DNA from 3 places in the Paenibacillus sp. AN1007 genome. Region 2 is predicted to be linked to each of the others. Evidence: riboswitches for the same ligand, from Rfam matches in the RefSeq annotation. Region 2 holds a riboswitch; each other region holds the start of a gene.
The links. A riboswitch is a leader RNA that binds a small molecule or an ion and turns the genes downstream of it on or off. The one in region 2 is predicted to bind cyclic di-AMP.

Region 1 (4,481 bases), 2.1 Mb from region 2:
CCGGGCTGATCACATCTCCCGCTCCATTAACACAGCCCTCCTGGAAGTTTGACTCACAGCAGCAGTATGCATCCAACGTATATACCCGGGGGAAGCTCGTACTGCTTGGCATCGAGCAGCAGGTCGGAGCCAAACAAATGGAACGCATCCTTTCAACCTATGTTAAGAAATATCGCTTCAAACATCCGGCAACGGCCGATTTTCAAAAGGTAGTCGAACAAGTTACCCGGGCCTCTTGGGCTGATTACTTTGACCAATACGTTTACAACGACGGCATGGCTGACTTTGCCGTGGAGAGGATCAAGGTTATTCCTGCGGAAAAGGATGGGGAAACCTTGTACGAATCCTCAATTACAGTTGTCAAAAAAGGAAGTGACTTTCCGAAGGTTCCTGTTCGGATCGCTTTTGAGGATGGACATACCGTAACCAAGCAATGGGACGGCAAGGAGGATCGCATTACCTATAAACTCACGTATACCTCTCCCGTCTCCTGGGCGATGACCGATCCCTTATATGACATCGTGCTGGAGAACCGCCATATGAACAATTTCCTGAGAACTAAACTGGACGAGCAAGTCCAGTCCCGCTGGAATATGAGTGCTGCGAAACTAATTGAAGCTGTATTCGGAGGTCTGTCATGGTGAGGTGGAGACGGTGAAAGCAAAAATTCGCGAAGGCTGGTTTCTCGTCCGTCAGCATATGTTCATTGCTGCAATTTTATTTCTCTATCAGCTTGTATGGGGCTATTTTATCTACCGGTTGGTTCAGTCGGCAGTTGTTCCTCTCCTGCTTCGTTATCCGACCGAGGATGCTGGAGAGCTGAGCACGCTTTTGTTCAAAATGGAGAGCCAGCTGCGTCTGTCCGGCCCTGAGGTCCAGCGCTATCTCTGGATTCTGGGAGGGATGCTGCTGCTTCGCCTGCTGGTCAGCCCTCTTATTCAGGCAGGCCTGCTCTATTCCCTGCAGCATTTCAATGCCGCAGAAGAACGTATTCCGTTCATTCGCGGCATCCAGAAATTGTGGAAATCGATGTTGCTGCTGCACCTCATTCGCACAATACTTATGCTGCTTCCCGCTTACTGGCTCATACCTAAACTGTATTCAATCTTCATGGACAGTTTCCATTCTATTCATCTACTGCTGCCCGGCATCCCATATGCTGCAGGATGGATCATCTACGGATGGATTGTGCACCATATGATGCTCTATATGCAGTTCGGTATCTCTGCTCCGGGAGAAGAAGGAAGTCTTCACGGAATGCTCAAAGGGCTCTGGATTGCTTTAACCCGCATCTTCACAGTCATTGGCATCATCCTGATACTCGGAATGGTGCACTTATTCATCTTTGGTGTATTCACATCTGCCTCATGGTTCTTGACCGGACTTACCGGACTGATTCTACAGCAGACATATCCGCTTGCCAGAAGCCTGCTCAGCATGTGGAAAGTATGTGCCCATTTCCGCTTATGGCAGTCCACATCGTCCCCTAATACTGACTAGATCATTTAAAAATTGTTACCATCTCATGTTAAACAATTCATCCATTGTGATGTGTAAATACGCAAACCTCGACCTTCCCCCGTCAAAGGTCGAGGTTTTTTTTGCTAATTTTACTGCTAAACGTTGCCAAAGCACCACTCCTCTGGTACAATAATCGCAGTGAGTTTTTAGTAACAACTTTGTAATCTTTAAATCCTTATTTGTAACAACTTTAAATCTAAACTTTAAAATTAAATTTTCTTTTCGTTTTTTTACAGGTGCACAACTAGCAGAGCCAAATTCCTTGCACCTGGGAAGCGGGGGAACCAGTTATGGGTGAATTGATCTTGATACAGAGGGATCATAGGGGACCTTCAACCGAATCCTTAAGCTAACCTCGCAGGCATTGGAAGGGGTATATCACTTGTTTAAGAAGAAATTGACCGCAGCAGTACTTAGCCTCACATTTGCATTATCACTTGGTGCAGGCAGCGCATTTGCAGATTCTAAGATGGATAAAGTCATCGATTCAGCAATGGGAACTACATACAAAAGCGGAGGCACAACGCTTGACGGTTTTGACTGCTCCGGTTTCACACGGTATGTATTCGACAAACTAGGTATTGATTTGGCTCGCCAATCCAGCTCTCAATATGACATGGGTGATTCCGTATCCCGCATGGAGATGAGACCTGGCGATCTGGTATTCTTCAACACAACAGGTAAGGGCGTATCTCATGTAGGTATTTTCGTAGGAGATGGCAAGTTTGCGCACTCTTCTTCTTCCAAAGGTGTAACCATCAGCTCTCTTAGCGAGAACTACTGGGCTAACCGCTACATTGGCGCTAAACGGATTATGAGCACGGACACTTATGAGTCACTGGCCCTTGAGTAGGGACAAGCTGTAATCAACATGATGTTGGAACCATTAACTATACTGTAACGAAGTAGAAGCATAAACAGAACCGCCCGGTACATTCTCCGCAGGAATGTATCCGGCGGTTTTTTTGTACTTCTATCCCCCTGCAGCTGCTGCTCACATCCATCATTACATGTATGCGAACCATCAGGGTTCATTTTACTTCGTTTGTCCGTGCCCTTATGATGTTTTTACCCATCCCGTTATAATATAAACGGAATGAGCCGGACTTTTGTTTCATTTTTTTTCTGAAAATTGAAAACTTGCCAAATGAACAGCTCTTTTGTAGAGTGAACAAAGAACGGGTAACGGAAGAGAGGAGCACACACTGTTATATGAAGAATGAAGCCCCTTTGACGTTTCGTGTTGTACCGATGCAGGAAGAACACGCAGCACTTATATGCAGCTGGCAGTATGATCCGCCATACAATATTTACAGCTGGCTGCCTTGGGATCAGATGAAAGCACTGGAAGTCGAATTTGGAGATGCACGGCTGCGTCATGAGCAGTATGCGATTATCCTGGATCAACAGGATCAGGTCTATGGGTTTGCTCAATATTTTCCGCTTCAGGGTGTGACACGGATTGGCCTCGGAATGCGTCCGGAGAAGTGCGGTCAAGGACAGGGAAAAGCCTTTGTTACAGCTATCGTTCAAGAAGCCATTCGCCGTAATCCTTCTAACGAGATCGATCTTGAAGTACTTACCTGGAACAATCGCGCCATTCAGGTATATCTGAAATGCGGATTTGTCATCCAGGATACATATGAACGTCAAACCCCGACCGGCCTGATGCCCTTCCACTGCATGGTCTACGAGGGTCCGAGAGAGTAAATTGCAGATAAAATGGTCTCATTTTGTCTCTCTTTTGTGATTAGTTCAAAAAATTACCACAAAATGCTATGATGTAACGACAGCTTCCGTTATAATGATAGGGATAGTTTGGGTTAGATGATCTTTCATTCTGGAGGGGACACAAGGGATGCACAAATGGATCATGAGCGGGGTATTTTTTGCAGCATGTGCTTTAGCTATTGTTTTAATGTTTACGCTTCCAGGTAAAGAGGAAGCGGCTCAAGAAGCCAAACCGTCCATGCCTGAAGTAGCTATGGATGCCGGACAGGCTGAGACGCTGGTGAAAGCGAACTGCATCTCTTGTCACGGTGATCAGCTTCAAGGTGGGGTAGGTCCTGCACTTGCCAACATCGGTAGCAAGGATGATGTGGAGAAAATCTACTCTACCATTGTCAAAGGTAAAGGCGGCATGCCTTCTTTCAAAGGCAGACTGCAGGATGAGGAAATTGCTCACATCGCTATGTGGTTGGCAGAGAAAAAGTAAGCATTGCCGTTAAGACACGAAGACATCAAAGAGGCTCTCGTTCTCCCGGCCGGGAGGCAAGAGCCTCTTTTGCTGTTCGTTACCAGTATATCCTGAGATTATTCTGTTCTCATTTTTTCAAAGGCTTCGTTGTACTGCTCTGCTTCTTTAATGTCTACTGACGTAATGCCGCCCTCATCCCAAGATGTAAGACGCAGCGTAACCGTTGTATAATCAATAGTAATAAAAGGGTGATGATTGAATGCCTCCGAAATCGCTGCGACTTCGTCTACAAAGGCAATCCCTTTCATATAGTTAGAAAACACAAATTTGCGGACAATCCACCGTCCCTCTTCCAGTTCCCAGCCCTCAAGCCTTCCCAGATGAGCTTCGACTTCCTCTTGCGTAAAAACCATGCGTTATCTTCCTCCCCATATGATGAGACATCGCGGATCTTCATCCACATGACCATCGACACCTTTGCATGCTGCCCACACAGCCTTAAAGGCAGGCCACCGCCCTGCGGAAGCCTTTTTTCATGAGTATCATCTTACCACGTCAAAGCGCCAAAATCCATAGAATAGACAGCCAAAGCATTGAAGCATAAGGTATTGTCAACGATTCATATTTTTTAAATTAAGGGTACAAACGTCAACTCTTCTTCTCCAATTAAAATATGAATTCGGTGCTGTTCCTTATCATGGATAACAACCCCACTGCCAACCGGAATTACGGATTCCTCCCCAAGCGCATAGAACAAGTCTTC
Region 2 (4,481 bases):
AATTTTTTATTGATAAGCTGGCGGAATCGAAAGTTCATTTTGAACGTGCCCTGGATTGTAAACATACGGAATTCGATGACCTTTATCCCTATATGATTGAACATCCTCAATTTTTCTGGTACAAACGCTATGTTGCCTGGTCAGAATTACTGACGATTGTAGGCTTGTGTGAAGAGTTGTCCTTCTCTTGGAAAGAACAATTTACACCGCACCAAGTGGAGTACCTTGAAGAACGTGTGATGTCCGCCAAAGTGCTAGATTTTTGGTTCGAGAAGAACGACAGCAAAGAGCACGCGCAGCGGTAACTCTCAGTCGGGACATTTTCTTCGAATGACATGACAGTCCAATACAGTCACGTGAGACCTAAATGACTTTTCATTTAGGTCTCTTTTTGTAAGGTAATTTGAATATAGGAGTTCTGGACATGATTAGTGATACAGAGTTGGATGCCCTGCGTTTATCAGGGGAGAAAGTAAGAGTTGTGCGAGATGAACTGGAGTCGAATGATGTGACAGGCATCGTCGTTGCCTGGGATGATGAGCAGGTGCTGATTCGTCGTCAGAACCGCCGTGTGGTGAAGCTGGATCGCCGTTATCGTTACCAGTTGTTCAGTGAACCTCGCCAAAGTGTTCTGAGCGAATGATTAAATGTTTGGATTTACCATCGTGGAATGGCATAATTGCGGCATAGTCGAGAGAACATAGGTACAGTGGAAAAATTCGCTGTATTTACAGCCGAAAGGATGTGCTGCAAGCCATGACATTAATGAATGATAAAGTTCATGCTTATAAGGATCAGATTGGCGCTTTAAGCGATGTACTCCCAGACGTGGTGAAATCGTACCACGAGTTTACGGGGGAGTGTTTTCAGCCCGGTGTGCTCGATGCCAAAACAAAGCAGCTGATTGCACTGGGCATCGGTTTGTTTGCCAATAATGAAGTGTGCACGTTCTATCATGTAGAAGAGGCTCGTTCCAAGGGAGCGACGGATCAGGAGATTATGGAGACTGTAGCTGTCGCTGGAGCTGTAGGGGGCGGTCATGCCTTGTCACAAGGAGCAATGCGGGTGCAGAAGGCCCTGCATTAGTTCGTTCGTTTGATCCCTTTACAAGGAAAAGAAAAGGAGACTCCGGAATGAACCGGTGTCTCCTTTTTTGTATTGCAGAATAGGGTGATCTTATAATTTTCCGATCATTTTGTTGTACATAAACTGACCTGTTACCCGTCTTGCCGTCACATAACGATCATTGAAATAAGGGTTCGAGAGCTTGGTGATGCTGACACCTTTGCTGCTGGAAGCATGTGCGAATTGACCTCCGCCAATGTATACCCCTGTATGTGAAATCCCTCTGCCGGTTGTGTTAAAAAATACCAGATCGCCTGTGCGAATTCCTGCTTTGGAAACGGGTGTCCCCGCTTTGGCCTGCTGCTGTGACGTGCGCGGCAGTTCAATGCTGTATTTATTAAAAAGATATCTCATAAACCCGGAACAATCGAAACCGGCCATCGTTGTGCCGCCCCATTTGTACGGGATGCCTGTCATATTGTTAACTACGGTATTTATTGTGCTTGCCTCAGTGGTTGTTGCCCCAGATGTAAATAGTACAGCAGCTCCAAAAATGGAGATAATCAGTTTTTTCAAAATCAATGTTCTCCCTTCGATGCCTACGGAGTTAGCTAAGGGTTCGGTAGAAGGTTCCCTATATTTCCTATGTATAAGAATAATTCACCCAAAATGGTTCCCCCGTTTTCAATCCTGAAACTCGGCAAATGAATAATTAAGTTTTTGTAACTATTTGAAACTATATTGCATAAATGCGTAATTGTCAAACCTGTTTTAACGTCTTCTTTGCGGCTCAATGTTAGCGGAATTATCGAATTTAGTCGGAATTATGTTTAAAACAGACTACTAAAGATTACAAAATAGTCATTAATGTTTCATCGGTGTAAGAATGGATAATAAACAAGTTTGTCAAGAGTTAAAAGCAATATTCCGTTCCGGTGAAATGAAGTTAATAAGCGTATGCTGCCGCATACATTGACAAAGAAAGAGATGCTGCATATGATGAGTTTATTAAATACATACAAATTTTGTATTTAAATTGCTTACAATGGGATTTATAATTCCGTTGTAAGCCAGAATGCACGGAAAATTTATGAATTGGGAGTGTGATGTTTTGTGAAAGCCAAAAAGTGGATGACGTTTGTACTCGCATGTTCCATGGTTTTTTCCACAGCAGGAATGGTCGTTCTTCCTGCAGCATCCGTATCCGCAGCTGATGCATCAGGCACAACCGCAAGTTTGTCTGATATTTTGAAAAATCAGCGCCCGGACGGAGGTTGGAGAAAAGATTACGGTCAGACATCAGGTGAATGGGCCAAATCAACGATCGATAATAAAGCTACATACTCCGAGATTAGAAGACTTGCGAAGGAATTCAAGAAAAATAAAGATCCGCGTTACTCGGCTGCAGCCATTAAGGGCATAAATTTTTTGCTTAACATGCAGTATTCCAACGGCGGCTGGCCGCAAATCTATCAAAGCTCCGGCTATCATAAGCATATTACTTACAATGATGACGCGATGATTAATGTGATGTTCATGCTCGATGAAGTTGCAGGCCGGAAAGGGGACTTTTCTTTTATCGATACTTCACTTGCGAATCGCAGTAAAAATGCGGTATCTAAAGGGGTTGACGCCATTTTGAACACGCAGGTGTCATCCGGCGGGAAATTGACGGTTTGGGGTCAGCAGCATGATTCCAGTACGCTGAGACCAGCAGGCGGAAGAAGTTACGAAGTGCCTTCGCTAACGGCTGCTGAGAGTGTAAACATCGTCAAGTTTCTGAAGACAAGACCACCCAATGCCAGAATAACGGCATCCATTAAAGGCGCTGAAGCCTGGTTTAACAAAGTGAAGATTACAGGATACCGATATGAGAGAGGGAACGGAGACAGCCGGATTATTGCGGATTCCAGCGCTTCACCAATCTGGGCTCGTTTCTATGAGCTTGGTACGGACAGACCTATTTTTGTTGGTCGTGACGGGATTGTGAAATATAAGCTGAGTGAGATCGAGAAGGAAAGAAGAGGAGGTTATGCTTGGTATGGCAGCTGGCCTTCCAAGCTGTAGTAACCTGTTTTTTGGAATCTTCTTAAGCTTGTTTTATTGAATTTACATTCTGAAGGAAGAGTATAAGAAGAGTCTAACAGGTTCGAACCAGATCTTAAGATCTGGTTCGAACCTGTTAGATGTTTTAAGTGTTGACATAATGGATCTCGCATGATATATTATTTCTTGTCGCCGATAATAATTGGTGAGACTAGAATATGCGGTCGTGGCGGAATTGGCAGACGCGCACGGTTCAGGTCCGTGTGGGCTAACCCCCCGTGGAGGTTCGAGTCCTCTCGACCGCATCAGATTAAAAAAGCTCCTTCAGGACATGTCCTGAAGGAGCTTTTTTAATCTTTTTGGTCATAAGCCAGTCATTCGATGAGGGGAGCCCGTCCTGCAGCTGCGCGATGCTCGTTCACACATCGATCCGAGCTACTGCAGAAACGGGGCTTGGCCACTTTTTGCCATGATAGAAAGATGTAGAGCATGAAGCAGACCAATATTAGGATGAAGATTATAATGCAGCAGTAACCGTGATGTTATCAATATTGGGTCCTTCTGAACCTGTGGTTACGATTCGAAGGGTATTTGTACCTGAATTCATAGGCACTTGAATGGTTTTCTCACCCCAGGTTGACCAGCTCCCTGTTGCCTCAAAGGGTTGGTTGCTGATTACTTTGGTGCCGTTAACATAAATGTCTAGGTTTCTTGTACCACTTTCCAGAGCATAACGGAACTTGACATTTTTAGTGCCGGTAATCGTGTTGTTGATTTCATTCCATTGAATTGCGGAACCTGTATACGCGTTAAAGTTCACGTAACCGGAACCGGAGAAACCTGGGTACAGGTTCTCAATCACTGCATCGGTAAGCGTTGTTCCTGTTTCAGCCTCATAAGTGGTACCTGTGCCTACATTCCCGCCGCCACCAGTGAGGTTAGCAACAAATGTAGTCACACTCCGTGCTGGAAGCTGCGCGGTGAATGCGCCATTGGAAACGTTAATCGGTGCAAGGCTCGCCAGATTACGGCTGCTGTCCGTAACATATGAAGAAACGGTGGAAGCATTACCATTCTGCAGTACAAATCGTTGGTTTGCAGACGAAGTACCGCGGTTGATGGCTACGATCACGACTTTGTTATCGCCTTTATAGGCAGATACAAAGGTATTGGTATCCGGGTTTTTGGAAGCATCTACTCTGACATATCCAGGGCGAACAAATTTGGAGAAATGAGCCATGTTATAACCACGCTTGCTGATCGTTCCATCTTCCTTCATCGGACTATATTGTCTGCGGATATACCACCATACATAAGCTTGGAAGTCGCCTTCAACCATTGCATTGTGCATATGGTACGATACGTCCAAC
Region 3 (4,481 bases), 2.2 Mb from region 2:
TTAAAAGTGAAAATACAGAAATCGCGGCATGTCCCAATCAAAATTTGTGTTTCAAAAAAATAAATTCAAAATTCTAATGCATATAATCGGTATTCGATTTTCGACATGAAGGGAGAAATAAACACTATGTTATTCGACACACATACACATCTCGATGCACCACAATTCGACGAAGACCGAGAGGACATGATCCAGCGGGCTGTTGATGCAGGCATTACTCGTATGATCAACATTGGCTTTAATCGGGAGACGATTCCAACGACGATGAAACTGGCTGAAACGTATGACTTCATCTATGCAGCTGTAGGCTGGCACCCGGTGGATGCAATCACGATGCAGGAGGGTGATTTAGAATGGATTGCATCTTTGTGCAAACACGAAAAGGTGGTAGCCATTGGTGAAATCGGTCTGGACTATCACTGGGACACCTCACCTAAGGAAATACAGCACCGCGTATTACGACAACAAATTGCATTGGCACGTGAATTAAATATGCCCATTGTCATCCATAATCGGGATGCCCATGAGGATATTGTACGTATTTTGCGTGAAGAGAAAGCGAGTGAGGTTGGCGGTGTGATGCACTCCTTCTCAGGCAGCTGGGAGACGGCGAAAATGTGTCTGGAATTGGGCTTCCATCTTTCTTTTGGAGGGCCAATCACATTCAAGAATGCGAAGCAGCCTAAAGAGGTGCTGGCCAAGGTTCCGATGGATCGATTTTTTCTAGAAACAGACTCCCCTTATCTTACACCTCACCCTTATCGTGGAAAGAGAAATGAAACAGCGCATGTACGTCTGGTTGCTGAAGCCGCTGCGGAAATTAAAGGCATTTCGGTGGAGGAAATTGCTGCAATAACCACCAAAAATGCCATGGAACGATTTGGGATTCGGTAAAAAAAGGAGTAAATCAGGTGAAAAAGGAAGCTAACGAGAGGTAATTTGCTCTTTGATTCGAATTATTGAAGAATATTACAATATTTTAACCAAATATTTAGAAAAACGTACTTGATCCATGCTTTACAACATGCATCAAAACAGGATATCATCTTTTCAGTGAATTGTTGTGCGGAAAATTGGACAGATGTTCGGGGGATGAACAAAGGGACACTTTCCGATAAGACAACATTACTTTCATGAATCAATCTCGCTGAGTCTCCGTTAATGGAGAGCGGGGGAACCAATAGGGCTTAAACATCGGTGAATGCAGCCGATGCGCATCGTTCGCTGACCCAAAACAGTGGAATGTTCTGCGAAGCCGTATTTGATTTCTTCTTTGGGTCTCGGGGTGAATTCAAGGGCGTCCGCCATGAGCGGGTGACCTGAGATAGGGCGGCTCTCTTTCGCCCGAACCCGACAGCTAACCTCGCAAGCGGAAAAAGAGAGGCAACCTCGTGCATGAATTTCCGATATTCAAATCATTCGGAAGCCACGAAAGAGTCTCTTACACTCTTTCTTTGGCTTTTTTTGTTTTGAATAAAAGAAATAGAGTCATCATACGGTAAGTATTCAGGAGGATGACATCATGCTGCGAAGAGGGGTTCATGGTGCAGGACCGATCATTACCTCTGATCTGTGTTCTGTAGAAAATTTGGTATAGTCGCGTCAAAGACATCATGCATTACTTTAGACGGCGAGGCTATGAAGGAGGACGGAGAAGTGGGCAGATTCCAACCAGAAGAGACCCATGAGTCACGATCATCCAGTAAGTCTTTCGCGTTGCGGTGGAAGCATGAGAACTTGCGTCAAATGGCACTGATCGCGATATTCTCAATTGCGCTTGCAATCATGATCTTGTTAGTCGTTTACGGTCAGGCCGGGAAGCAGATTTCACTGGTTATTGACGGCAAAGCTCAAGTGGTAGAGACTCGTACAGGAATGCTTCAGGAAATGCTGGAGGAGCAGTCAATCACAGTCAGCCCTCACGACAAGGTATCCATGCCCATGAATGGGGCGATTACGGACGGAGACCGAATCGTTATTGAGCGGGCCATCCCAGTTAACATTACGGCAGACGGAGACACCAAGACTCTGTATACAACCGATTCATCGGTACAAGATGTAATTCAGCAATCAGGTATTGAAGTTGCAAAGCATGATAAAGTGTATCCAGCGCTCGGAACTACTGTAAAATCGGATATGAAGATTCGTGTAGTGCGTGTAACAAAGCGTACAGTGGACGTGAAGCATCCGATTGCCTACAAGGTTGTCAAAACAGCAGATCCTAGTTTGTTCCAAGGGGATAATCGTGTAGTAGTGAAAGGTCAGGAAGGCACACTTGTGCAGCATATCGAAAAAGTGTTTCAAGATGGAGAACTCGTCTCCAAAAAAATGGTCGGCAAAACGATTGCTTCCAATCGTGTAGACAAAGTTATTGCAGTAGGTACAAAAGCGAAGCCGGTTGAGAAAAAGCCAGAGGTTCAATTGGTATCGGCCAAAACTTCGAAAAGCAGCAAAACAGCAGTATCGAACTCGAAGAAAACATCTGCCTCGGGCAGCAAGGTGATTACGGTCTCCGGGAATTCTTTTAAATATTCTAAAGTTCTGAAAAATGTATCCATGACAGCCTACTCTGCTGAAGAGCCAGGCATTGGTACGAAGACAGCTTCCGGTACTCGTGTAACGGAAGGCCGCACTATCGCAGTTGATCCGAAAGTCATTCCAATTGGCTGGTGGGTATACATCGAGGGCCTAGGCTTCCGTCGTGCGGAAGATACCGGTGGTGCGATTAAAGGCAACAAAATTGATGTTTATTATGACAGTGTGAAGCATGCCCTGAATTTCGGACGTAAGAAAGGCAAAACGGTATATGTGATTGGACCCGTGAAGCCGGAAGCGAACTAAAATCGTTTTACTTTGAAATGGGAATGCTATAAAATAGTTGCATGAAGATTCATGCGGAATATGCGGCGGAGGAGTCTGAATTCAGTCTCCTCCGCCGTTTGGCAGAGAAGAGGATATTCCTCTTCTTTTTGCGTTAGAAAGGAAGAATTGGAACATGATAAAAGAAGTAATTGTTGTGGAGGGCCGTGACGACACGGTAGCCATTAGAAGGGCCGTTGAAGCAGACACGATCGAAACCGGAGGTTCTGCTATTAATCAGCGTATACTGAAGCGAATTGCACTTGCTCAGGAGAGACGGGGTGTCATCATCTTGACAGATCCGGACCATGCGGGTGAGCGTATTCGTAAAATCATTGCCAATAAGATTCCAGGCTGCAAACATGCGTTCATTCCAGAGGCAGATGCGACACGTAAAGGGGATATCGGCGTTGAGAATGCTTCACCGGAGGCCATACGTCATGCTCTGGCACGTGTACACACATCCTATGAAGGTGCACCAAGTCTGATTGATTGGGAAGACCTCATTGAGGCAGGACTGATTATACACCCGCAAGCTGCAGCAAGACGCATGGAGATGGGCAACCTGCTGGGGATCGGGTATTGCAACGGCAAACAGTTTCACAAACGGCTGAGTGTTTTCCAGATTACAAGAGAAGAGTTCTCCGATGCATTAGCGCAAATCGAACGTGAAGGATTGTGAGGTTATGAAAGACATGGAACAAACCGTTGAAATTGCAACACCCAAACGCACTAAGGAAATTATTCAGAGGCATGGATTCTCCTTTAAGAAGAGTCTGGGACAGAACTTCCTGATCGATCAAAATATATTGAACAAAATCGTGGGCGCTGCCGATTTGGACGAGTCCAAGGGCGCTCTGGAGATTGGTCCGGGGATTGGAGCTCTTACGGAGCGCCTCGCGCGTGCGGCTGGTCCTGTTACGGCTGTGGAAATTGACCAACGTCTGCTGCCGATCCTTGGAGAGGTCATGGAGCCGTATCCCAATGTACGCATTCATCACGGAGATGTTCTTAAGCTGGATCTGGCTGCGCTGTTTGCATCAGACTTCGCTTCGGTTGATAAAGTAAGTGTTGTTGCGAACCTTCCCTATTATGTAACGACGCCAATCATGATGAAGCTGCTGGAAGAGAAGCTGCCTGTAGACAGCATCGTGGTCATGATCCAGAAGGAAGTAGCTGAACGCATGGCGGCGGCACCAGGTTCCAAGGATTATGGAAGTCTGAGTATTGCCGTGCAGTATTACAGTATGCCGGAACTGGTCTGTGTGGTACCGCCTACCGTATTTATCCCGCAGCCTAACGTAGAGTCAGCAGTTATTAAGCTGAAGGTTCGTGACCAGCCTCCAGTGCAGATTCCGAACGAACAGCATTATTTTGAAGTCGTGCAGGCTTCGTTTGCGCAGCGGAGAAAAACAATCTCCAACAATCTTAAAGCCCGCTTCTTCTCGAAGGAGAACAGAGAGCAGGCGGATCAACTGTTGGAGCAGGCAGGTATACAGCCCTCACGGCGCGGAGAGACATTAAGTCTGCAGGAGTATGCGACCCTCAGCACGGTAATGTGGGAAGCCGGGGTTCGCGGCGGACTGTAATTTTAATGAACCAATCCGGGTCTCTGCCCATAC

Region 1: another riboswitch for cyclic di-AMP. It lies ahead of ABXS70_RS25635 (C40 family peptidase); the one in region 2 lies ahead of ABXS70_RS15870 (C40 family peptidase).
Region 3: another riboswitch for cyclic di-AMP. It lies ahead of ABXS70_RS26010 (ubiquitin-like domain-containing protein); the one in region 2 lies ahead of ABXS70_RS15870 (C40 family peptidase).

The regions. Positions count from the first base shown of each region.
Region 1 covers NZ_CP159992.1:5,694,793-5,699,273, forward strand. The annotation lists gene ABXS70_RS25625 (M1 family metallopeptidase) at 1-644, shown strand, start outside; gene ABXS70_RS25630 (hypothetical protein) at 655-1,500, shown strand; cyclic di-AMP (ydaO/yuaA leader) riboswitch at 1,763-1,900, shown strand; gene ABXS70_RS25635 (C40 family peptidase) at 1,919-2,374, shown strand; gene ABXS70_RS25640 (GNAT family protein) at 2,734-3,231, shown strand; gene ABXS70_RS25645 (cytochrome c) at 3,380-3,736, shown strand; gene ABXS70_RS25650 (4a-hydroxytetrahydrobiopterin dehydratase) at 3,835-4,131, opposite strand; gene ABXS70_RS25655 (hypothetical protein) at 4,347-4,481, opposite strand, start outside.
Region 2 covers NZ_CP159992.1:3,594,605-3,599,085, reverse strand. The annotation lists gene ABXS70_RS15885 (hypothetical protein) at 1-305, shown strand, start outside; gene ABXS70_RS15880 (hypothetical protein) at 425-643, shown strand; gene ABXS70_RS15875 (carboxymuconolactone decarboxylase family protein) at 757-1,086, shown strand; gene ABXS70_RS15870 (C40 family peptidase) at 1,177-1,641, opposite strand; cyclic di-AMP (ydaO/yuaA leader) riboswitch at 1,647-1,778, opposite strand; gene pelA (pectate lyase) at 2,179-3,132, shown strand; tRNA gene ABXS70_RS15860 (tRNA-Leu) at 3,332-3,416, shown strand; gene ABXS70_RS15855 (carbohydrate-binding protein) at 3,629-4,481, opposite strand, start outside.
Region 3 covers NZ_CP159992.1:5,771,115-5,775,595, reverse strand. The annotation lists gene ABXS70_RS26015 (TatD family hydrolase) at 127-894, shown strand; cyclic di-AMP (ydaO/yuaA leader) riboswitch at 1,136-1,388, shown strand; gene ABXS70_RS26010 (ubiquitin-like domain-containing protein) at 1,657-2,841, shown strand; gene rnmV (ribonuclease M5) at 2,996-3,541, shown strand; gene rsmA (16S rRNA (adenine(1518)-N(6)/adenine(1519)-N(6))-dimethyltransferase RsmA) at 3,555-4,448, shown strand.